4 regions of the Pseudomonas sp. HY7a-MNA-CIBAN-0227 genome follow, and region 1 is predicted to be linked to each of the others. Evidence: predicted binding sites of a transcription regulator. Region 1 holds the regulator's gene; each other region holds the start of a gene.
What was found. The regulator FliA, encoded in region 1, starts transcription of late flagellar genes. The targets are predictions, from matches to a motif close to CTAAAGTTTNNNNNNNNNNNGCCGNTAA.
Positions count from the first base shown of each region.

Region 2: a site for FliA is predicted at 3,586-3,613, ahead of AAEZ06_RS25840 (methyl-accepting chemotaxis protein). Genes of this name have one in related genera too.
Region 3: a site for FliA is predicted at 4,561-4,588, ahead of AAEZ06_RS09200 (methyl-accepting chemotaxis protein). Genes of this name have one in related genera too.
Region 4: a site for FliA is predicted at 3,891-3,918, ahead of AAEZ06_RS04190 (methyl-accepting chemotaxis protein). Genes of this name have one in related genera too.

Region 1 is NZ_JBEOPT010000009.1:117,419-123,410, forward strand. Features, by position in the region: gene AAEZ06_RS16695 (protein phosphatase CheZ) at 1-617, opposite strand, end outside; gene AAEZ06_RS16700 (chemotaxis response regulator CheY) at 636-1,010, opposite strand; gene fliA (RNA polymerase sigma factor FliA) at 1,179-1,919, opposite strand; gene fleN (flagellar synthesis regulator FleN) at 1,916-2,749, opposite strand; gene flhF (flagellar biosynthesis GTPase FlhF) at 2,870-4,186, opposite strand; gene flhA (flagellar biosynthesis protein FlhA) at 4,198-5,992, opposite strand, start outside.
Region 2 is NZ_JBEOPT010000025.1:23,706-29,697, reverse strand. Features, by position in the region: gene AAEZ06_RS25855 (MFS transporter) at 1-904, opposite strand, end outside; tRNA gene AAEZ06_RS25850 (tRNA-Met) at 1,282-1,358, shown strand; gene AAEZ06_RS25840 (methyl-accepting chemotaxis protein) at 1,979-3,535, opposite strand; partial or broken gene AAEZ06_RS25835 (GNAT family N-acetyltransferase) at 4,675-5,112, opposite strand; gene ggt (gamma-glutamyltransferase) at 5,560-5,992, shown strand, end outside.
Region 3 is NZ_JBEOPT010000004.1:244,651-250,642, forward strand. Features, by position in the region: gene AAEZ06_RS09185 (transporter substrate-binding domain-containing protein) at 1-520, shown strand, start outside; gene AAEZ06_RS09190 (amino acid ABC transporter permease) at 699-1,658, shown strand; gene AAEZ06_RS09195 (amino acid ABC transporter ATP-binding protein) at 1,651-2,385, shown strand; gene AAEZ06_RS09200 (methyl-accepting chemotaxis protein) at 2,602-4,518, opposite strand; gene AAEZ06_RS09205 (16S rRNA (uracil(1498)-N(3))-methyltransferase) at 4,641-5,348, opposite strand; gene tatC (twin-arginine translocase subunit TatC) at 5,345-5,992, opposite strand, start outside.
Region 4 is NZ_JBEOPT010000002.1:210,733-216,724, reverse strand. Features, by position in the region: gene AAEZ06_RS04220 (alpha/beta hydrolase family protein) at 1-307, opposite strand, end outside; gene AAEZ06_RS04215 (FMN-dependent NADH-azoreductase) at 533-1,144, opposite strand; gene AAEZ06_RS04210 (LysR substrate-binding domain-containing protein) at 1,270-2,178, shown strand; gene AAEZ06_RS04205 (MmcQ/YjbR family DNA-binding protein) at 2,190-2,540, shown strand; gene AAEZ06_RS04200 (DUF1294 domain-containing protein) at 2,529-2,930, opposite strand; gene AAEZ06_RS04195 (undecaprenyl-diphosphate phosphatase) at 2,927-3,757, opposite strand; gene AAEZ06_RS04190 (methyl-accepting chemotaxis protein) at 4,010-5,644, shown strand; gene pnuC (nicotinamide riboside transporter PnuC) at 5,949-5,992, shown strand, end outside.

The DNA.
Region 1 (5,992 bases):
TGCCCGGCCATCAGCACCAGTTTGAGCAAATTGCTTTCCACTTCAGTGACCAGTTGGGTCACCCGTTTGATCACCTGGCCGGTGAGGTCCTGGTAATCCTGGGCCAGCAGAATGTCGTTGAGGTTGCTGGAAACCGTGCGGTTTTCCTGCTCACAACGCGACAGAAATCCTTCGACCCGACGCGCCAGCTCACGAAATTCTTCGGCGCCCACTTCCCGGCGCATGAAACGGCCCCAGTCGGTGCTCAGCGCCTTGGCTTCATTGGCCATGCCGTTGACCAGGGGCGTGGAGTTTTCCACCAGGTCCATGGTGCGGTTGGCCGCAGCCTCAGTCAGCCTGACCACATAGGACAGGCGTTCGGTGGCATCGGTGATTTGCGAGATTTCTTCGGCCTGGGGCATGTGCGGGTCAATCTGAAAATTGACGATTGCACTGTGCAGCTCACGGGTGAGTTTGCCCACTTCCTGGTACAGGCCGCGATCACGGGTCTGGTTAAGCTCATGAATCAACTGCACCGCATCGCCGAACCGGCCTTTTTCAAGGCTTTCGACCAACTGGTGAGCATGTTTTTTCAGGGTCGATTCGAAATCGGCCTGCGATGATTCGTTATGCTCCATAGCTCCCCCGTGGCGACATCAATGGTTGATGCGTTCGAAGATTTTTTCGATCTTCTCTTTCAAGGCCAATGCGGTGAATGGCTTGACCACGTAGCCGTTGACCCCGGCCTGGGCGGCTTCGATGATCTGTTCACGCTTGGCTTCGGCGGTCACCATCAGCACGGGAAGGCTGCGCAGTTTTTCATCAGCGCGCACATGACGCAGCAAATCGATACCGGTCATGCCCGGCATGTTCCAGTCGGTTACCAGAAAGTCGATGCTCCCGCTGTTGAGGATCGGAATCGCTGTAATGCCGTCATCCGCCTCGACCGTATTTGTGAACCCAAGGTCACGCAACAGGTTTTTTATGATCCGCCGCATCGTTGAGAAGTCATCAACGATGAGGATTTTCATGTTCTTGTCCAATTCGACCTCCAAGCAGTCTTAAACGCGTCCAGCACCTGGGCGCGCCATTTCAATCAACAGGCGTTACACAAAAAGGACTGCAGGGGTACACCACGGGCTAACCCGTCCACACCAAGAGCATGGACGGTGTCGTTCGCAGTGTCCCCACACTGCCTGTCAGCGCGCTCGCCACTCTCCCAAACGCCCCCGCAAGCGGGCCGCGCACTGGCTGTGTAACTGGCTGACCCGCGATTCGCTGACCCCCAGGACCTCACCGATTTCCTTGAGGTTCAGCTCTTCGTCGTAGTACAGCGCCAACACTAGTCGCTCACGCTCCGGCAAATTGGCAATCGCGCCCGCCAGTGCGCCCTGAAAGCGTTCATCTTCCAGATCGCGCGACGGTTCGAGATGAGCACTCGCGCCGTCCTCGTGCAGCCCTTCATGTTCGCCGTCCTGCAACAGGTCGTCGAAACTGAACAAGCGACTGCCCAAGGTATCGTTCAAAATCCCGTAGTAATCGTCGAGACTCAATTGGAGTTCGGCCGCAACTTCGTGATCTTTAGCGTCACGACCGGTTTTTGCTTCAATTGAGCGAATTGCGTCACTTACCATGCGGGTATTACGGTGGACCGAACGCGGCGCCCAATCACCTTTACGCACTTCGTCGAGCATCGCGCCACGGATACGGATACCCGCATACGTCTCGAAACTCGCACCCTTGCTCGCGTCATATTTGGTCGACACTTCGAGCAAGCCGATCATGCCTGCCTGGATCAGGTCTTCGACCTGAACGCTGGCGGGCAAGCGTGCCAGCAAGTGGTAGGCAATGCGCTTGACCAAGGGCGCATAGCGCTCAATCAATTCGCCTTGGCTATCACGAGCCGAACTCTTGTAAAGGTTGTAGCCGCTGGCTGTCATAACACCGGTCCTGCACTCGTCTGATGCACCAATCGCTCGACGAAAAACTCCAGATGCCCCCGCGGATTGGCGGGCAACGGCCAAGTATCGACCTTCTGAGCAATAGCCTTGAACGCCAGTGCGCACTTCGAACGAGGGAATGCTTCATAGACTGCACGCTGCTTTTGCACAGCCTTGCGCACACACTCGTCATAGGGAACTGCGCCAACATATTGTAAGGCGACATCGAGGAAGCGATCCGTGACCTTGGTCAACTTGGCGAACAGGTTGCGTCCTTCCTGCGGGCTTTGGGCCATGTTGGCCAGCACGCGGAAGCGGTTCATGCCGTAGTCGCGGTTAAGCAGTTTGATCAGGGCGTAGGCGTCGGTGATCGAGGTGGGCTCGTCGCAGACCACCAGCAACACTTCTTGCGCTGCGCGCACAAAGCTGACCACGGACTCACCGATCCCGGCGGCGGTGTCGATCACCAGCACGTCGAGGTTGTCGCCAATATCGCTGAAGGCCTGGATCAGGCCCGCATGCTGCGCCGGGCTCAGATGCACCATGCTCTGGGTGCCGGAGGCAGCCGGCACGATGCGAATCCCGCCGGGACCCTGCAACAGCACGTCGCGCAGCTCACAGCGGCCCTCGATGACATCGGCCAATGTATGTTTGGGCGTCAGTCCCAGCAGAACATCAACGTTCGCCAGTCCCAGGTCGGCATCCAGCAGCATGACGCGGCGGCCAAGCTCTGCCAGGGCCAGGGACAAATTCACTGACACGTTAGTTTTCCCGACGCCACCTTTGCCGCCGGTCACCGCGATCACCTGTACGGGATGCATGCTGCCCATTTTATTTCTTTACCTTGTCTTGCTTAGACGCAGGCTACATGAGGTGGTTGCGCGAACTGCTGGCAGACCATCGATGTAGGTACTTTGCACTGTCATTTTATATTGAAGGCCATGTTGCCCTCAGCCGACCCGTTTGGCCGGACTGTGGTAGAGATCCGCGAACATGTCAGCCATCGCTTCCTCACTGGGTTCTTCCTGCATTTGCACGCTGACGGCACGGCTGACCAACTGATGACGGCGCGGCAGATGTAAATCATCCGGGATCCGCGGCCCGTCGGTCAGGTAGGCGACCGGTAATTCATGACTGATTGCCAAACTCAGCACCTCGCCCAGACTCGCCGTTTCGTCAAGTTTAGTCAGGATGCAGCCGGCCAGCCCACAACGCTTGTAACTGTGGTACGCAGCGGTGAGAACCTGTTTCTGGCTGGTTGTTGCAAGCACCAGATAATTTTTTGACTTGATCCCGCGCCCAGCCAGGCTTTCCAGCTGCATGCGCAGGGCCGGATCGCTGGCTTGCAGGCCAGCGGTGTCGATCAACACCACGCGCTTGCGCAGCAGCGGATCGAGGGCGTTGGCCAACGACTGGCCTGGATCGACATGGGTCACCGGCACGTTGAGGATGCGGCCCAGGGTCTTGAGCTGTTCCTGGGCGCCAATGCGGTAGCTGTCCATGCTCACCAGCGCGATGTTCTGCGCGCCGTACTTGAGCACGTATCGGGCTGCCAGCTTGGCCAGGGTGGTGGTCTTGCCCATGCCGGCAGGGCCGACCATGGCAATCACGCCACCTTCTTCCAGAGGTTCGATTTCAGGGGTAACAATCATCCGCGCCAGATGGGCCAGCAACATGCGCCAAGCCTGGCGAGGCTCTTCAATTTCGGTGGTCAGCGCCAGCAGGTCGCGGGACAACGGGCCGGACAGGCCGATGCGTTGCAGGCGGCGCCAGAGGTTGGCCTGTTGCGGTTTGCTGCCCTGCAATTGGTTCCACGCCAACGAGCCAAGCTGCACTTCCAGCAACTCACGCAGGCCGTTGAGTTCAAAACGCATAGAGTCGAACACGCGCTGATCGACCGGGGCCGCCTGTGCGGGCGCCGCAGGCCGTGGTGGCTCGACAAAGGTCGGCTCCACCAGCGGCTCGGAGGCGGTCAGCGGCAGGCCGGCGAACAGCTGGCGATTGGTGGTGGCGTCGCTGTCGCCGCGCATGCTCAATTCGGCCTGGGCCGAGACAATGCGCGAGGCGGTCTTGCGCAGCTCGTCTTCCAGTTCCATGTTCGGTACGCGCGGCGCCAGCGCCGAGGGTTGGTAATCCAGGGCAGCCGTCAGCTCGACACCGCCGGCAATGCGACGGTTACCGATAATCGCGGCGTCGGCGCCCAGCTCATCACGAACCAGTTTCATGGCCTGACGCATATCGGCGGCGAAAAAACGCTTCACTTGCATAACCCACTACCTCAGCCGTTGGGGCCTACTGTCGCGACGATAGTCACTTGCTTATTGTCAGGAATTTCCTGATAAGCCAAAACGTGCAAATTCGGTACTGCCAGGCGTCCAAACCGCGACAACATCGCCCGAACGGGGCCTGCCACCAGCAGAATCACCGGTTGGCCCTGCATTTCCTGGCGCTGTGCGGCGTCAATCAACGAACGCTGCAGCTTTTCAGCCATGCTTGGCTCCAGCAGAACGCCCTCTTCCTGGCCTTGCCCTGCCTTCTGAATACTATTGAGCAATATTTGTTCCAACCTTGGTTCCAAGGTGATCACAGGCAGCTCGGAGTCAAGCCCTACAATGCTTTGGACAATGGCGCGGGACAATCCGACGCGCACCGCGGCGACCAGCGCGGCAGTATCTTGACTCTTGGCGGCATTGTTGGCGACGGCTTCGGCAATGCTGCGAATGTCCCGCACCGGCACCTGCTCGGCCAACAGCGCTTGCAGCACCTTGAGCAGTTGCGACAGCGACAGTATTCCCGGCACCAGCTCTTCAGCCAGTTTCGGCGAGGCTTTGGCCAGTAACTGCATGAGTTGCTGGACTTCTTCGTGGCCAATCAGCTCGTGGGAGTGCTTGTAGAGAATCTGGTTAAGGTGGGTGGCGACCACCGTGCTGGCATCCACCACGGTGTAGCCCAGGGACTGCGCCTGGTTGCGCTGACTGGCTTCGATCCACACGGCCTCCAGGCCAAAAGCCGGATCTTTGGCGGTTATGCCGCTGAGGGTACCGAAGACCTGGCCGGGGTTGATCGCCAACTCCCGGTCCGGGTAGATCTCGGCTTCTGCCAGGGTCACGCCCATCAAGGTCAGGCGGTAGGCGCTGGGGGCCAGGTCGAGGTTGTCACGAATGTGCACAGTGGGCATCAGAAAGCCCAGGTCCTGGGACAGCTTCTTGCGCACGCCCTTGATCCGCGCCAGCAATTGCCCGCCCTGGTTACGGTCCACCAGGGGAATCAGGCGGTAGCCCACTTCCAGGCCAATCATGTCGATAGGCGTCACGTCGTCCCAACCCAGCTCCTTGGTTTCCTGGGCACGGGACGGCGATGGCAGCAACTCCTGCTGACGTGCAACTTCTTGCAGCGCCTGGACCTTGACCCCGCTCTGCTTTTTCCAGAACAGGTAGGCCGCGCCCCCCGCGAGGGCTGCCATGGAAAGAAAGGACACATGGGGCATGCCAGGCACAATACCCATCACCGCCATGATCCCGGCCGCCACCGCCAGAGCCTTGGGCGAGGAGAACATCTGCCGATTGATCTGCTTGCCCATGTCTTCGGAGCCCGAAGCACGGGTCACCATGATCGCGGCAGCGGTGGACAACAGCAGTGATGGCAATTGCGCCACCAAACCGTCACCGATGGTCAGCAAGGCGTAGACCCTGCCGGCGTCGCCGAAGGTCATGCCATGCTGGAAGATACCGACCGCCATGCCGCCGATCAGGTTGATGAACAGAATCAGCAGGCCGGCGATGGCGTCACCGCGCACGAACTTGCTCGCACCGTCCATGGAGCCGTAGAACTCGGCTTCCTGGGCCACTTCCAGGCGACGGTTCTTGGCCTGGTTCTGGTCGATCAGGCCGGCGTTGAGGTCGGCGTCGATAGCCATTTGCTTGCCGGGCATGGCGTCGAGGGTGAAACGCGCGCTCACCTCGGAAATCCGCCCGGCGCCCTTGGTCACTACCACGAAGTTGATGATCATCAGGATCGCGAACACCACGATACCGACCACATAGTTACCGCCGATCACCACCTCGCCGAAGGCC
Region 2 (5,992 bases), on a different contig from region 1:
CCAGGATCGAGAACCAGATCACCGCCTTGCGGCCGATCTTGTCGCCAATCGGCCCGCCGAAAAACGTCCCCGCCGCCACCGCACCGAGAAACAGGAACAGGTGCAACTGGGAACTGGCCACCGACAGGTCGAACTTCTCGATCAGGTAGAAGGTGAAGTAGCTGGTGATACTGGACATGTAGAAGTACTTGGAAAACACCAGCAGCCCCAACACCACCAGTGCGCTCAGTACGCGCCCCCTGGACAGGCCGTGAGTCGCCGCCTGGCCTTGCTTAAGCTTGAACAGGTTCAAATGGTTGCGGTACCAGCGACTGATGGCATACAGCACACCCAGCGCAAACACCGCGAACAAACCAAACCAGGCCACATTGCCCTGGCCGAACGGAATGATGATCGCCGCCGCCAGCAACGGGCCAAAGGCGGAACCGGCATTACCGCCGACCTGGAACGTCGACTGCGCCAGGCCATAGCGCCCGCCCGAAGCCAGGCGCGCCACACGGGAAGCTTCCGGGTGAAACGTCGAGGAGCCAACACCGATCATCGCCGCAGCAACGAGGATCATCGGGAAACTACCGACCTGGGACATCATCAGAATCCCGATTAAGGTGCACACCATTCCACATGGCAACAGGAACGGCTTGGGATGGCGATCGGTGTAATACCCCACCCACGGCTGCAACAGCGACGCGGTGAGCTGGAACGTCAGGGTAATCAGCCCGACCTGGGTGAACGTCAGGCCATAACTGGCCTTGAGCATTGGATAGATCGACGGCAACACCGCCTGGATCAAGTCATTGATCAAATGCGCCAGCGCCACCGCGCCAATGACACGCATGACCAATGGGCTGGATTGCCCGGCGGCAGGCGCCGTAGCCACTGTGGGCTGGGAATTGCTCAGAGCCATGAAGAAGGTTTCCGTACAGCAGATGGATGCACAGGCGCAGGTGCGACAATGTGCCACTTTTCGCTGCAGGATTGCCATCCCCTTAGGGTGCTAACGAGTTGATGAGTTAGTACTGCCGCCACGGCTTGTAAAAAGCCAGCAAGGAAAATCGCTATATTTTGCGGGACGTTTCCTAGAGAAACTTTCGGCCTTGTGCCGGGAGGGTTCGCTGGTTTGTCTTCGGATTGCCTGCCCTTGCGCGCTGGCACAGGAACGACCAAGGCCCCGCCACTCGTCACCTTACCCGGCGATTTTCGATAAACAGTTGATAGCGTAGATAAAATTTCAACAAAAAGGCTTGACGCATAATCGTTCTACGCGAATAATGCGCGCCACTTGGCTACATAGCTCAGTTGGTTAGAGCATAGCATTCATAATGCTGGGGTCCGGGGTTCAAGTCCCTGTGTAGCCACCAAGTACCGATCCATAGACGTCTACAGCAGTCTATGAATCACCTCAAGAAGCCCGCCTAGTGCGGGCTTTCTTGTTTCTGGCTATCTCTCCTTGTATCCCCCTGTGCATCCTCGATAAATAATTGAACCGAGGGGATACAAGCCCAAATGAAGCGATCCGAGATAAAACGCCGCCCCCTTTCCGATACCGCATGCAGGCCTGGAGCCTGATGCCAACGAGTATCGCGAGCTGGACGGAAGCGGAAAGGGATATCACCGGCGAGACATTCGAGCCACTGGCGCGAGAGTGGTAGACCTCACGTCTCACCAACTGGAATGCGGGCACCGCGAAGCGAATCATCGGCGCCCTGGAGCGTCACGTCTTCCAGGTGTTCGGCAAACGTCAGTCACCCACCCGTTATCAACAATTATGGGGTGCCGGGCATTGGTTTCTACCAAAAGCAGGCGTTTTGACTGGAAACCTGGCCATTCGCAAAACAAACCCACGGAGGTGTTGCGTAAAGCGCTAAACCAATTTGTGAAACGCCCCCCTGTAATCACCAGCGCAATGCAATGCTAACCAGCGTCAGCTTCAATCTATCCGTCTACCGGCTAACTGATTGGGGAGTGCTTTAGATCAGCCCTATAATCGAAAGCGCTTAACCAAAACGTCAAGTTCCTGGCCTAAGCGTGCCAACTCGATACTTGAGGCCGCTGTCTCATTACTAGCGCCAGCGGTTTGTTCAGAGATATCACGCACGCTCAGCACGCTACGGTTGATCTCTTCAGCCACTGCGCTCTGCTGCTCAGCGGCTGAAGCAATCTGCTGATTCATCAACTGGATTGTAGACACCGTGCGGGTGATATTTTCCAGAGATGTTCCAGCACGACGAGTTAACTCAACACTGCTATCAGTCAATATACGACTGTTCTCCATAACGGCGGAAACCTCTTGAGTGCCGTTTTGCAAGCTGGAGATCAGCTTTTCAATTTCTTCGGTGGATTGCTGGGTACGCTGCGCCAGGCTACGAACTTCATCGGCAACTACCGCAAAACCTCTTCCAGCTTCACCAGCTCGCGCGGCCTCAATGGCGGCATTGAGAGCGAGTAGGTTGGTTTGTTGGGCGACCGCCTTAATAACATCGAGCACGCCGCCGATTTTGCTGCTTTCCTCTCTGAGATTACTCATAGCTACGGTGGAGTTGCCGACTTCGATAGCTAGGCGTTCGATTTGAGCCACTGCCTCGCCAACAACTTTGTCACCTTCGCGAGCCTGCTGATCTGCGGCGGCCGCGGCGTCAGAGGCTTCTTCAGCATTACGCGCTACCTCTTGCACGGTGGAGGTCATTTGGTTCATGGCAGTAGCAACTTGATCGGTTTCGACTCTTTGGCTGTTCACACCAGCACTGGTCTGCTCGGTGACGGCTGACAACTCTTCGGCAGCGCTAGAAATCTGGATGACACTAGCGCCAATACCGCCAATCAGTTCACGCAGGCTGGTGGTCATCTGTTGCAGGCCTCTCTGCAATTGCCCTACCTCATCGCGGCGATTGACCTCCATATCCTGACTCAAATCGCCTGAGGCAATACGATCGACGTCCTTGAGGACATGCTGCAACGGTGTAACGATTTGCCGGGTAATGATCCAGGCCGCGACGGCACCGAGCAGCAACGCCAGCGCAGCGATGCTAGCAAGCAAGGTTTTAGCAAAAGACGAATCGGCATCGCGCTTAGCGGATTGCGACGCTATCAACTGCTGAGTGGTATTGAGCAGGATATCGCCTTGCACACCTATTCGGGCGAACACCGGAGCCAGATCGGCTCCCGCCTGGCTTAAGGCGCCCTGGGCATCGCGATACACCCTGACCGCGGCTATCTGCTGGTCAATCAGCGCCGCATCGCTGGGCACGGTCAGTTGGACACGAGCAGTGTTCAAATACCCAGCCAGTTCGTCGAGCGTCTGGAGGATCATCCGGTCACTGTCCCCCTTAGGATTGAGCTCCATCTGCAAGCGATGAATTCGCAGGTCCTTGGTCATCTCGCTGACACGAGCGATGTCCTGTACTTTGACGCCGCGCTCAGCAAGAGCATTGATTGCTGTCCAACTGGTGAGAGCAAGGAGAAAAGTCAACGCCAATACCAGGCCGAATCCAAGACTGAGTTTGGTACCTACACGGATATTGCTGATCCAGCCGAACATAAATACTCCAAGCAGTAGATTGCGTTTACCAGGGGATAAACTATAGAGGTCTATCGACGGCCCTTTGTGATGCTTTAGCTACGCTGTCCACCCTTCGTCGGAATGTAAGACAGGCATGAGACGAAACCGGTGCCGGGTGGGCGTCTGAGGCTTATCCCATGCGGGGGCCGTCAAGAGCCGGGCTTTGCCGTCTCATACCCCAGACGGATTCTGGACAGGCTCTGGACAGCCGGACAGGCCGCAGATCATCCAGCTCGGCCCAGGAGCCAAAGCCAGCACGGTCTGGCGGCGGATCGGCTAGGCGGCCGAAAGCTACCTCGTCCAGAAACAGGGAGGGGCCGCGACGGTCACTTTCGGGACAAGTGGCCCACGGCCGCCCCAGGCAAACGCGGCCATAATCCTTGACGGAGTCTTGACGAAATTTTTGACAGATCTTGACGGATTTCTCCGCCCCCCCCCACAAGTGGGAACGCTGAAAGCCACGCAGTTCATGGCTTTTCGGGCACTCGCACCGCTTGGCTGGTACCAGCGTTGTCAAAAATTCCAAACTGGGCCCTAAAGGTAACTGCTCGACCAATCGCCAGGCCCAAGCCTGCGGGATGGGGTGGTGAAACACCGACCCAGATAAATCCTTAGAACGCTAAGTAATACTAGACAGGCACTAGACGGATTTTCGCCGAAAGACCACGTTAAAATTGCCCGCAGTCCAAGCAATACGCCGCCGCCAGCGTGAAAGGTGGTGTGCTGGCGCTTGATGCTCGTCAAGTATTTACCGGGGCTTCCAGCGACCTGACAGTAGGTCGGAGCAGGGGGTGAACGAGTCGTTCACCCTGGAGCGGAAAATGGTCGGTTCCCCAGCTTGGCCAACCCCCGGATTCCAGGTAGTTGCTCACGTTCCGCTGGTAACCTCTATGGGTCATCTGCTGGCCTAGGTTCGTTCGGAGGCCAGCATCAATCGCGCATCGAAGATAGAGCCGTGTATCCCCTGGTGTATCCCTTTAAAATACGAACACATAAATAACCAACAAATACAGCATGTTACTTATCTAGTTCAAATGTCTGTGTACCACCAAGTACTAAAAACGGCTTACCAAAAGGTAGGCCGTTTTTTATGCCTGGAGAAAATCCCTACCCCTGCATTACCCCAGCCTTACAAAACACTGCTCAATCACCGGCGCGCCCCACTGTTGCCCTTCCTGTTCCGATTCCAGAATAAAGCCCGCGTCTTCATAGAGCTTGCGCGCGACATCAAGCCCCTTGAACGTCCAAAGCCGCACGACGGGGAACCTCTGCTCATCGCAAAAGGTAAGTGCCTCGTTCAACAAGCGTTTACCCAATCCCTGGCCTTGAGCCGATGGATCAAGAATAAAGCAGCGCAGTATCGCCTCGCCCTTTTCGCCCTCAGCGTCGATGGCAATCGAGCCGACAATCCGCTCAGCGTCCAATACGGTCCACACCTCGTTGCGAGGATTGGACAAGCGCCCCATCAACTGTGCCATGTCCGATGCCACCAGGCTTTCAAAGGGCTGGCCGAATTCGGCGTGCCTGGAATAGTAATCGGCATGCATTTGCGTAAGTGAGTCTCCGCCAACCTGGGTTGCATGAAACCCAGCTCTCGAACCATGAGTCGGGATGCCGAACGGATTTGATCAATGAGATCCGGTTGGAAAGCATTCACAGGGGCTACCTCATCTGAACAGGGCATTTAGTTGTGCAAGGCAACTACATGAATTTAAGTTGCACCGAACAACTACCTCTCGGATTTTGACGCTCGCCCTCCTCCACTGCTAGTGTCCGACCTCCCCAAACAGACGGAGCGCCCCGGTGAAACTGGACATCTACCAAGTTGACGCCTTTAGCGACCACCCCTTTGGTGGCAACCCGGCTGCACGCTGAGCAGGGCGGCAAGCGCCGCGGCGAATTGCGCGGCGATCGGGTGATTATTTCCGGCAAGGCCGTGCTGTATAGGCAAGATACGATTTACCTGTAGAGCGTTACCCTAGGGACAACAGATCATTCTCAAAATGAACGGAGTTCATCGCGTGTTTTCGATTTTTCATCATCACAGGCTTACCACCCTCTCGTTGATAGCCGCCGCTCTTACCCTCGCCGCTTGCCACAGCGCCACCACGCCTGAGTTGCCGCCTGCCCCCGAGTTGGGTTCGGGCTATCGCACCGATATGAGCGTGCGTCACGCCGAGCGCCATATGGCTGCAGCGGCTAACCCGTTGGCAGCCGAAGCCGGGCGGGAAATCCTGCGCAAGGGTGGCTCGGCCATTGATGCGGCGATTGCCATGCAAGCGGTACTCACCCTGGTGGAACCGCAATCCTCCGGGATCGGCGGCGGCGCTTTTATCATGCTGTGGGACGGTAAACAGGTACGCGCCTACGACGGTCGCGAAACTGCGCCGGCCGGCTCCACCAAGCGCTTGTTCCTGAAGGCCGACGGTACGCCGA
Region 3 (5,992 bases), on a different contig from region 1:
CGATATGATCGGCAGCGGCATGACCCTGACTCAGGAGCGTAACCTGCGCCTGAACTTCAGCGACCCCTTCATTGTCGTCGGCCAAACCCTGCTGATCCGCAAGGAGCTGGAAGGCACCATCAAGTCTTATAAAGACCTGAATGACGAGAAATATCGCCTGACTTCCAAGCTCGGTACGACTGGCGAGATGGTTGCCAAGAAACTGATCTCCAAGGCCAAGTACCACGGCTACGACAACGAGCAGGAAGGTGTGCTCGACGTGGTCAACGGTAAGGCCGATGCATTCGTCTATGACGCGCCTTACAACGTGGTAGCAGAGAAAAAGGTCGGCAACGGCAAGCTGGTGTACCTCGACCAGCCGTTCACCTTTGAACCCCTGGCGTTCGGCTTGAAGAAAGGCGACTACGACAGCATCAACTTCATCAATAACTTCCTGCACCAGATCCGCAACGACGGCACCTACGATCGCATCCATGACAAGTGGTTCAAGAGCAGTGATTGGCTCAAGGACATGGAATAAGGCTGACTTGTGGCGAGGGGGCTTGCCCCCCGTTGGCCTGCGAAGCAGGCCTAGTCAGGCAGTGAAGTTTTCAGAAATATTGCGGTGACTGGCTTTCAGGGCTGCTTCTCAGCCCAACGGGGGACAAGCCCCCTCGCCACAGAAGGGCATGCCCTCCGATCTTGATGGATGTTAAGCAATGAAACAGAAAAAAGCCCAATGGCCCTGGCACCTGCTGACAATGCTGGTTCTGGTCGGCCTGGCTGGGGCGTTGTACTACGCCACCTCGCTGATGTCCTACGAATGGCGCTGGAACCGCGTGCCGCAATACTTCGCCTACCAGGCCGAGGAATCCCAGCGAGCGGCAGATATTTCCACAGTCGTTGAACTGGTGCGCAAAGGCGATACTGCCGAAGTAACCCTGCGCAATGGCGCCGGTGACGAGCAACATCTCACTGTTGCAGATAACAGCGTGCAAGTGGCTCGCGGCGATGATGTGGCCGAGGGCGATGTGATCGGCGTAACTCGGCATTGGGCGTTGGGCCCGCTGATGTGGGGCTTGTGGACCACCCTGTGGCTGTCGCTGGTGTCAGGCATTCTGGGCCTGGCCATTGGCTTGGCAACCGGCTTGTGCCGGCTGTCGAACAACCCGACCTTGCGGGATCTGTCGACGATCTACGTCGAACTGGTACGCGGTACGCCGCTATTAGTGCAGATCTTCATTTTCTACTTCTTTATTGGCACGGTGCTCAACCTGTCCCGGGAATTCGCCGGTATCGCCGCCTTGTCGCTGTTTACTGGCGCCTATGTGGCGGAAATCGTTCGCTCCGGGGTGCAGTCGATTGCCCGTGGCCAGGGCGAAGCTGCCCGTTCCCTGGGCTTGAGCGCTGGCCAATCGATGCGCCATGTGGTGTTGCCGCAAGCCTTCAAACGAGTGCTGCCGCCCCTGGCCGGGCAATTTATCAGCCTGGTCAAGGACACGTCCCTGGTGTCGGTGATCGCCATTACCGAGCTGCTCAAGAGCGGTCGCGAAGTGATCACCACCTCGTTCTCGCCGTTTGAAATCCTGTTCTGCGTCGCAGGCCTGTACCTACTGATCAACCTGCCGCTGTCGAAAGTCGCCAGCCGGCTTGAGCGGAGGCTCGCGCAAAGTGATTGAAGTCCGCGATCTGGTAAAAGTTTTTGACTCTCGTGGGCACGTGGTCCGCGCGGTGGATAACGTCACCACCCAAGTGGCCAAGGGCGAAGTGTTGGTGGTAATCGGCCCGTCCGGCTCTGGCAAGTCGACGTTTCTGCGTTGCCTCAACGGCCTGGAAGAGTTCGATTCTGGTTCGGTCAGCATCGACGGCCTGCAACTGGCCGACCCGAAGACCGACGTGAACGCCTACCGGCGTGAAGTCGGTATGGTGTTCCAGCACTTCAACTTGTTTCCCCACATGACTGTTTTGGAAAACCTGTGCCTGGCGCAGAAAGTCGTGCGCAAGCGTGGCAAAAAGGAGCGCGAGGCCAAAGCCTTGGCACTACTGGAAAAGGTCGGTATTGCCCAGAAAGCCAACGAGTTCCCGTCGCGGCTGTCCGGTGGCCAGCAGCAGCGCGTGGCAATTGCCCGGGCGCTGGCCATGGAACCCAAGGTAATGCTGTTTGATGAACCCACCTCGGCGCTGGACCCGGAAATGGTCGGCGAAGTGTTGGATGTCATGAAGACCCTGGCCCTGGAAGGCATGACGATGGTCTGTGTGACCCACGAAATGGGCTTTGCCCGGGAAGTGGCGGATCGGGTGTTGTTTTTCGATCATGGAAAGCTGCTGGAGGATGCCGCTCCGGCGCAATTCTTCGATGCGCCCAAGGACCCGCGGGCCCAGGCGTTTTTGCGCCAGGTCTTGTAGACGATGATCGTTCCCATGCGCTGCGTGGGAGCGATCTGGATGCGGGTCTGCCGGTTCATACCTTGACCTTCCCCACCCGCATCTGCAAATCGATTCCCAACCTTGCCAGCTCAATACTCGCCGCCGCTGCCTGCTCACTGGCCGGCTGAAAGTCGCGTAGGAACTTTCCCAAGTTCACAAAGCGCGACGGCCATGATTGGCCGCCGCAGGGGAAGGTCAGATCCGGAAGCGGCCTACCAGGGTTTGCAGGTAAACCCCAAGGCGCGCCAATTCGGCACTGGACGCAGCAGTTTCTTCGCTGGCCGCCGAGGTTTGTTCGGAGACGTCGCGCACGTTCAGCACGCTGCGGTTGATCTCTTCGGCGACCGCGCTTTGTTGCTCAGCGGCAGTGGCAATCTGCTGGTTCATCGCCTGAATGGTCGAGACCGTGCGGGTGATGTTTTCCAGGGCGGTGCCAGCCCGGCGGGTTAGCTCGACGCTACTGTCGGTAAGGCTGCGGCTATTGTCCATGATGGTCGCTACCTGCTGTGTGCCGCTTTGCAGGCCAACGATCAGCTCTTCGATTTCTTCGGTGGACTTCTGGGTGCGTTGGGCCAGGCTGCGTACCTCATCGGCGACCACCGCAAATCCACGTCCAGCTTCCCCGGCGCGAGCGGCTTCGATGGCCGCGTTGAGAGCCAGCAGATTGGTTTGCTGGGCCACGGACTTGATCACGTCCAGCACGCTGCCGATCTTGTCGCTTTCGCGCTTGAGGTGGCCCATGGCTTCGGTAGAGTTGCCGACTTCGTGAGCCAAACGCTCGATTTGGGTGATGGCTTCGCCGACCACCTTGTCGCCTTCGCGAGCCTGCTGGTCAGCGGCAACGGCCGCTTCTGAGGCTTGCTCGGCGTTGCGTGCGACTTCCTGTACGGTGGCAGCCATTTCGTTCATGGCGGTGGCCACCTGGTCGGTCTCGACCTTTTGGCTGTTGACTCCGGCACTCGTCTGTTCGGTAACGGCGGACAGTTCCTCGGCTGCGCTGGCGATCTGGGTGACGCCGTCGCTGATGCCACCGATCAGTTCACGCAGGCCGACGGTCATATTTTGCATGGCCCGTTGCAGTTGGCCCAGTTCGTCCTGTCGTTCTGAAATCAGGTTGTGGGTCAGGTCGCCAGCGGCGACGCGTTCGGCGACTTTCAGCGTCTGGCTCAGCGGGATGACGATTTGCCGGGTGATGGCCCAGGCTGCCACCAGGCCGCAGATCAAGGCCAGGGCTGTAGCGAACAGCAGCAGTTGCTTGGCCTGCGCGGCATCGATGTCGCGGACTACGGTTTGCGAGGTGGTCAGCTTCTTACTGCGGTCCAGCAGGATATCGCCTTGCTCGGCCATGGTTTTCACTGCTGCAGTACTGGCCTCCTGGGAGTCGCGATACTGGCTGACGGCCGCGCGGTAGGCTTGTAGCGAAACGCTGGCCTGCTGCAGGTTGGTCTGGTATTGCTCCGGCAACTGGCCGTTGAGGTTAGTGATCTGTTTCAGCGCGTTGTCAATGGCATCCAGGGCGGGCTGTTGCGCTTCAAGCTTGCCACTGTAGGTGTAGCCGCGTACCTGGAAGCGCGCCTGTTGGATCAGTTTGCTCAGGTCGACCACGCTGTTGAACTGGGTAACGCTGTCGCCTTGCAGCAGCGTCTTCTCGACTTCGCCGACCTTGACCACGGCATTGTCGGCGGTATCGCCGAGCTTGCTGCGCGCATCTTCGCGGTTGGCACCGGCCTGGGTCATGGTGATGAACGAGCGCTTGTACTGGTCTACTGCGGCCAATTGCTCATCGATCATGGCGATGCCGGCAGGCTGTTCGATCAGCGTGCGGGCGGTTTTCAGCCCTGTGTCCAGCTGGCCGAGTAAGTCATTGACAGCTGCTGGGCCTTGTTCGCCATGGCGCATTTCGTAGGCCAAACGCGCCAGACGCAGATCCTTGGTTAGCTCATTGAGGCTGGAAATAAACCCCAGCTTGTCACCTCGACTGATCACGCCACTCAGCCCGGTCCAGCCGGTAAAGGTGATCAATAACGTCAGGATCAGCACCAGGCCAAAGCCTACGCCCAGCTTGCGATTGACGCTTACATTCCCCAATTTCTCGGCTAACCAACGGTACATGCTGCGAACTCCCCTGAAACAAGGCTTGGACTTATTCAGAGCGTATCGGCTCGCAATGCGAATTCTGTAGGCGAGAAGGTTTTGTGGCGAGCGGGCTTAGTTGTAACAGTGAGGTTGCGGGGTCAGAACAGGCGTGAGAGCAGGGCGGTGACGGCGGTTTCAACCCGCAATATCCGCGCGCCAAGCTGCACCGGCTGCAACCCGGCCTTGGCCAGCAAGTCCACTTCATAAGGAATCCAGCCACCTTCCGGGCCGATGGCCAAGGTTACCGGCTCATCCAGGCCGCGAGGGCAGGGCGGATAGTCGCCGGGGTGGCCAACCAGGCCGAGGGTGTCTTGCGCCAAGGTGGGCAAGCGGTCTTCGACAAAGGGCTTGAAGCGTTTTTCGATGATGATCTCAGGCAACACAGTATCTCGTGCCTGTTCCAGGCCGAGTATCAGTTGCTGGCGGACCGCTTCCGGTTCCAGGAATGGCGTCTGCCAGAAGCTCTTTTCTACCCTGTAACTGTTGACCAATACCACCCGTGGCACGCCCATGGACGCTACAGTTTGCAGCACCCGACGGAGCATTTTTGGGCGCGGCAAGGCCAACAGCAGGGTCAGTGGCAGTTTGGCCGGTGGTGGCTGATCGAGGGTGACTTGCAGTTCTGCTTCATGGGATTCCAGGCGCAGCAGCTCGGCACTGCCCATCAACCCACCAATGCGCCCGACCCGCAGACTGTCGCCCACCGCAGCGCGGTGGACTTCCTGCATGTGCACCAGGCGCCGATCACGCAGGATCACCCGGTCGGCCGCGATAAAATCGGCCTCTTCAAGCAGCAGCAGGTTCACGGCTGGGTCGCTGGCGGCTGGTCGTCCGGGCCTTGGTCGGCGTCGGCGGGTTGATCGTCCGGGTGTTCGCCGCGTTTGCTCACCAGGCTGGCAAACAGGATGCCGATTTCAAACAGCATCCACATCGGTACGGCCAGCAAGGTTTGCGAGAAGATGTCCGGTGGCGTCAGAATCATGCCGACCACGAAGCAGCCGATGATCACGTACGGGCGGATCTTGCGCAGGTATTTGACGTCGACCACGCCGATCCACACCAGTAGCACCACCGCCACCGGGATCTCGAAGGCCACGCCAAAGGCGAAGAACAGCGTCATCACGAAGTCGAGGTAGCTGGTGATATCGGTCATCATCTCCACTCCGGCCGGGGTGGCAGCAGCGAAGAATTTGAAGATCAGCGGGAACACCAGGAAGTAGGCGAAGGCCATGCCGGTGTAGAACAGCATGATGCTGGATACCAGCAGCGGTACCGCGATGCGCTTTTCATGCTTGTACAGGCCCGGCGCGATAAAACCCCAGATCTGGTGCAGGATCACCGGGATCGCCAGGAACAGCGAAACCATCATCGTCAGCTTCAACGGCGTGAGGAACGGCGAAGACACGTCGGTGGCGATCATGGTCGCGCCCACCGGCAGGTAATCGCGCAG
Region 4 (5,992 bases), on a different contig from region 1:
TGGCCAAATCATGCAGGGCCAGCGGTGTGCCGGTGTTGCCATGGGAAAGCATCAACATCGGGAAACGGCCAATGGCAATCTTGGAGTCTTGCGTGGCGGCGATGCGATAGGCGCCCACTTGGCTGGTCTGTTCCTGGCCGGTGGACGGGTAAAAGGCTATAGCGCTCATCGGCTGTAAATCCAGCGGATCGAGAAAGCTCATGCGGTGATAGCCCACACTCCAGTGGGGGTGCGGTGCTGGCGCGGCCTGCACTGAAACGAGGCCACCGAACAAAGAAAGAAGCAAGACTGCACAAAGACGCATCATGGGGATGTCCACCTTTGTTGCGTGACGCCTGCGTGTCGATTAAAAAAACCCATGATCATTGCACTCAGGCTCGGGTGATATGACCTTGGATTGCATAACCTGAGCCAAATACGCCCGGATAAAACAAAAAACTCCGTACTCCGGCCGCTTTCAGGCCACCAGAATACAGAGTTTAGACGGCTCGATTCAGATTGATATCGAGTCGCGGTGAAATTTACACAAGTCTTACGCAGCGACGAACAATTGCTCGCTGATCAGCATATTGGCATCGTTCAGCGCCTTGCCACGCACTTCGTCACCGTAAGCAAGCCCGTGGGCACGGACGAACTCGATGTCGGTGATACCGAGGAAGCCCAGCAGCACTTTCAGGTAGTCTTCGTGAGCCACGCCAGTAGACTGGCCGACGTGCAGGCCGCCTGCGGTGGAAACGATGATCACCTTCTTGTTGCCGCACAGGCCTTCAGGGCCGGCTTCGGTGTAGCGGAAGGTCTGGCCGGCAACGGCGATACGGTCGATCCAGGCTTTCAACTGGGTCGGGATGGTGAAGTTGTACATCGGTGCGGCCAATACCACGGCGTCGGCGGCGAGAAACTCAGCCAAGGTCGATGCGCTCAGGTCGGCTTCGTGTTTTTGCACGGCATCACGCAATTCAGCGGCGGTGCCCAGAGCACCCAGGGTGACGCCAGAGAAATGGCTGATGGCATCGCTGGCCAGGTCGCGGTAGGTCACTTCAATACCTGGCTCGGCGGCTTGCCAGGCCTTGACCACGCCAGCGCTCAACTGACGGGACACCGAGTTGTCGCCCAGGATGCTGGAATCGATATGCAAGAGTTTCATGTGGGATCTCCAAGTGAGGATCGCACGGGGCGATCAAGTGCTGACAATCCTACAGATGAATCCAATAGCCGATTAGCGGGTTAAAATGCGATAGTTCGTCCCACTGACAGGACAATAGGCGCGCCATGCAAGATCTCAATGACCTCTATTATTTCGCCAAGGTGGTGGAAGCCGGTGGCTTCGCGGCCGCAGGACGCTTGCTGGGTATCCCGAAATCACGGCTCTCCCGGCGCATCGCCGAGCTGGAAGAACGCCTTGGCGCGCGCTTGTTGCAACGCACCACCCGCCAGTTGACCCTGACCGCCGTCGGCGAACGCTATCTGGTGCACTGCCAGGCGATGCTACTGGAAGCGGAAATGGCCGACGAAGCCGTCGCCAGCATGTCCAGTGAGCCTCGGGGCCGCCTGCGGGTGAGTTGCCCGGTAGGCCTGGCCCACGAAATCCTGCCCACGGTAGTGGCCGAATTCCTCGCGACGTATCCGCTGGTGCAGCTGGAAATGATGCTGATCAATCGTCGCGTCGACCTGGTGGCCGAAGGTATCGACGTCGCCCTGCGAGTGCGGGACTTGGGGGATGAAGACCCGTTGCTGGTGACCCGCCGTCTGCGCCAGGCACAGGCCGTAATGGTCGCCAGCCCCGACTTTGTGCGCAACCGCCAGATCAAGACACTGGAAGACCTCAAGCAGCTGCCGGTGCTCGGCGCGCTGGAAGCTGACCGCATGGTCCACCTGCGTATGCTCGATCCCGATGGCAACCGTTGCGATTTGGTGATGGAAGCGCGGCTAGGCATCGATGACTTTGTCGTGCGCAAGGCCAGCACCCTCGCCGGCCTGGGTTTTACCGTGTTACCCATGATGTATTGCGAGCAGGAACTGGAAAGCGGCCAGCTTGTGCAACTGTTGCCGCAATGGTCACTGCCCGGCGGCTGGCTGCAAGCTGTTTACCCGCATCGACGCGGTGTGTCGCCGGCAGTGCGCGCCTGGATCGACTACTTGGATCATGCCTTCAAAGGTTGTGGAGAGCGACAGCTATGAGCGCGAAGAAAATGACTGAAGAAGATGTCGCACGCTTTTGCCTGGGCTTGCCCGGTGCGCGAGAGGATTACAAGTGGGGCGGCGTGCGGGTGTTTTCGATTGCCGGAAACAAGATGTTTGCGTTGCAGAACCTGCGGGGCGAGTCTCTCGCGTTCAAGGTCGACAAAGAGCTATTCCTCGGCCATGTGGACCGCCCTGGGATTCACCCGGCGCCTTACTTGGCACGGGCGCAATGGATCATCATGGAAACACCCTACCCGTTGGGCGGCGAGGAGCTGCGTGGTTTGTTGCAGCGCTCCCACCAACTGGTGGTCAGCAAGCTGCCCAAGCGCACGCAGGTTGGGCTGTTGCTAGAACACTGATCGCAACATGCCACCCAGGAACAGTTGATCGATCCAGAACACTTGGTGCAGCAAGACGATCAACCAGAACACCACTTGATAAGACACCTTGCGCGTCTTGTGGCGAAACACCTGCTGGGCAATCAGCGCACCTGGCCAACCGCCAGCCAGTTCCAGGGTATGGAGGAATTTTTCCGGGGTACGCCAGCTGTCGCTGCGGGCCTTGCGCTTGTCGCTCCAGTACAGGAAAAACGTGACCAGGCTGACCGCGCCATAGGCCACCAGCGGGATCAGCGAAACACCGCGATACCCAAGCGATGCCGAGCCAAACAGCGGCACGGCACACAACAGCACAAACACCAAGGCCTTGAGGCGCGGATGTTGAATGCCGTTGTTATTCAGGGTGTTCAAGCTTTGGCCGCCGCCCAATCAATCCAGCCGAACTGCCAGGTCGCCAGGATCAACAGGCCGAAGGCAATGCGATACCAGGCAAACGCCGCGTAACTGTGGCTGGCGATGAACTTTAGCAAACCCTTGACCGCGATCATCGCGAAGATGAACGAGGTGACAAAACCAATGGCGAACACCGGCAGGTCATCCGGCTGGAACAGGTCACGGTACTTGTAGCCCGAGTACACCGCCGCGCCAACCATGGTCGGCATTGCCAGAAAGAACGAGAACTCGGTGGCGGTCTTGCGTGACAGGCCAAACAGCAGGCCGCCAATGATGGTCGAGCCGGAACGTGAAGTTCCCGGAATCATTGCCAGGCACTGGGCAAGACCGACTTTCAAAGCGTCTTTCCAGGTGATGTCGTCGACACTTTCGGCATGGATTTCATGCTGCCGGCGTTCAGCCCACAACATGATGATGCCGCCCACCACCAGCGCGGTGGCCACGGTGATCGGATTGAACAGGTACTCGTGGATCAGGTCGGCAAAAATCACCCCCAACACCACTGCCGGCATAAAGGCGATCAACAGGTTGATGGTAAAACGCTGGGCATTGCGCTGGATCGGCAAGCCGATGACCACATCGAGGATCTTGCGCCGGAACTCCCAGACCACCGCGAGGATGGCGCCGAGCTGGATGATGATGTTGAACGCCATGGCCCGTTCGCCACCGAAGTTGAGCAAGTCGGCGACGATAATCTGGTGACCGGTACTGGAGATCGGCAAAAACTCCGTCAGTCCTTCGACAACTCCAAGTATCAATGCCTGTACGGCAGTCCAAAGATCCATTATTCCCCCATAAGGTCATGCGACCGCATGCCTCGTTGATATTTTCTAGACGTTCACTAACGATGAGCACGCTAAAATCGCAGCGCGCAGGATCAAGGCCGAACTGCAAAAATTCTGTGAAAAATCAGCAGGACTCAGGTTTTTTGATTCCGGGCCGAAAGCCTATCAGACAAGCCCGAATTTCGCTTCGCGTTATCGCTTGGGCAGTCGATTACTGCGCCAACAATTATAAGAACACGGAGTGACATGACTATGAACAGCTTGCGCAATATGTCGATCAGCCGGCGCCTCTGGCTGATCCTGATAGTCGCCGTGTTAATGCTGCTGACCCTGGGTTTGCTGATGCTCAAGCAGATCCATGACGATCTGTATCAGGCCAAGAGCCAACAGACCCAGCATGTGGTGGAAACCACCAACGGGATACTGACGTATTACCACACCCTTGAAACCACCGGCGTCTTGACCCGAGACGCGGCGCAAAAACAAGCCTTGAGCGTGGTACGTGGCCTGCGTTACGACCATGACGACTATTTCTGGATCAACGACCTGACGCCAATGATGGTGATGCACCCGGCCAACCCGAAGCTGGATGGCCAGAACCTGTCGGCCATTCGTGATCCGGACGGCTTTGCCGTGTTCAACGAGTTTGTCAGCCTGGCCAAGGCCAAGGGCGCCGGCATGGTCAACTACCGCTGGCCAAAACCCGGCGCGGCTGACCCAGTGGCAAAAACCTCCTATATCCAGTTGTTCCAGCCGTGGGGCTGGATCATCGGTTCAGGCGTCTACGTGGATGACGTGCAAGCCCAGTTTCAGGGCCAGGTGTGGAAGACCTCGATCATCGGCCTGGGCATTGCCCTGATCATGGCCCTGCTGGTGTCGCTGATCGCCCGCAGCATCGTGAGGCCGCTCCAGGAAGCAGTGAACGCCATGGCCAATATCGCCAGCGGCGAAAGCGACCTGACCCGCAGTCTGGACACCCACGGCCAGGACGAAGTCACCCAACTGTCCCGGCACTTCAATAGCTTCACCACCAAGCTGCGCCAGGTGGTCAGCCAATTGCAGACCTGCGCCAATGCCTTGGGCCAGTCGTCCTCAGAGCTGGGCAGCAATGCCAGCGCCGCCCATGACCGCAGCCAGCAACAGTCCCAGCAGATGGAGCTGGTGGCCACTGCCATCAATGAAGTGACCTATGGCGTGCAGGACGTGGCCAAGAATGCCGAGCATGCCGCCAGCGAAATGCGCGATGCCCAGGTCCAGGCCGAACAAGGCCAGGTCAACATCGACGGCAGCCTGCAGCAGATTGATGCACTGTCCAACACCATCAGCCAGGCGGTCGAAGTGATCCGGACCCTGTCCTCGGAAAGCACCCAGATTGGCGGCGTACTGGAGGTGATCCGCTCCATCGCCGACCAGACCAACCTGCTGGCCCTCAACGCCGCCATCGAAGCGGCCCGCGCGGGTGAACAAGGCCGTGGTTTTGCCGTGGTCGCCGACGAAGTGCGCCTGCTGGCCCAGCGCACACAAAAATCCACAGCAGAAATCCAGAGCATGATCGAGCGCCTGCAAGGCCATTCCGAAGCGGCAGTCCAGGTGATCAGCGACAGCCACCAGGCATCACAACTGACCATCGAACAAGCCGGCCAGGCCGGTGCCAGCCTGACTGCCATCGGCCAGGCCCTGCGCAACCTCAATGGCCTGAACGCCTCGATTGCCAGCGCCACCCTGCAACAGGCCCATGTGGTGGAAGACATCAACCAGAACGTCACCCAGGCCGCTGGGCTTTCTCACAGTACGGCACTGGCGGCGCAGCAATCGAGTGTTGCCAGTACGCACTTGAAGGGCTTGAGCGAGGAGTTAAACGGGTTGCTGCGCCAGTTCAAGGTCTAGGAAGGTTGCCTCCCCTGTGGCGAGCGGGCTTGTTGTGGCGAGCGGGCTTGCCCGCGTTGGGCTGCGTAGCAGCCCAAAAACCAATCACTGCGGTCTTTCTGATAGATCACAGCAACCGGCCAGGGAGTGCTGCGCACTCCAACGCGGGCAAGCCCGCTCGCCACAACAAGCCAGCTTTGCCACAACAAGCCCCTTTGCCACAACAGGCCCGCTTTGCCGCAACGTGCACCTCCCTGCATACCTTTGCGCCAAGCCCACCTGTGGTTACAATCGCCCCCCTCTTCGAATATCCCAAGGAATCCCCATGTCCGGGCTTGAACTGTTTGCCGCCGCCCTGGGGGTGATCGC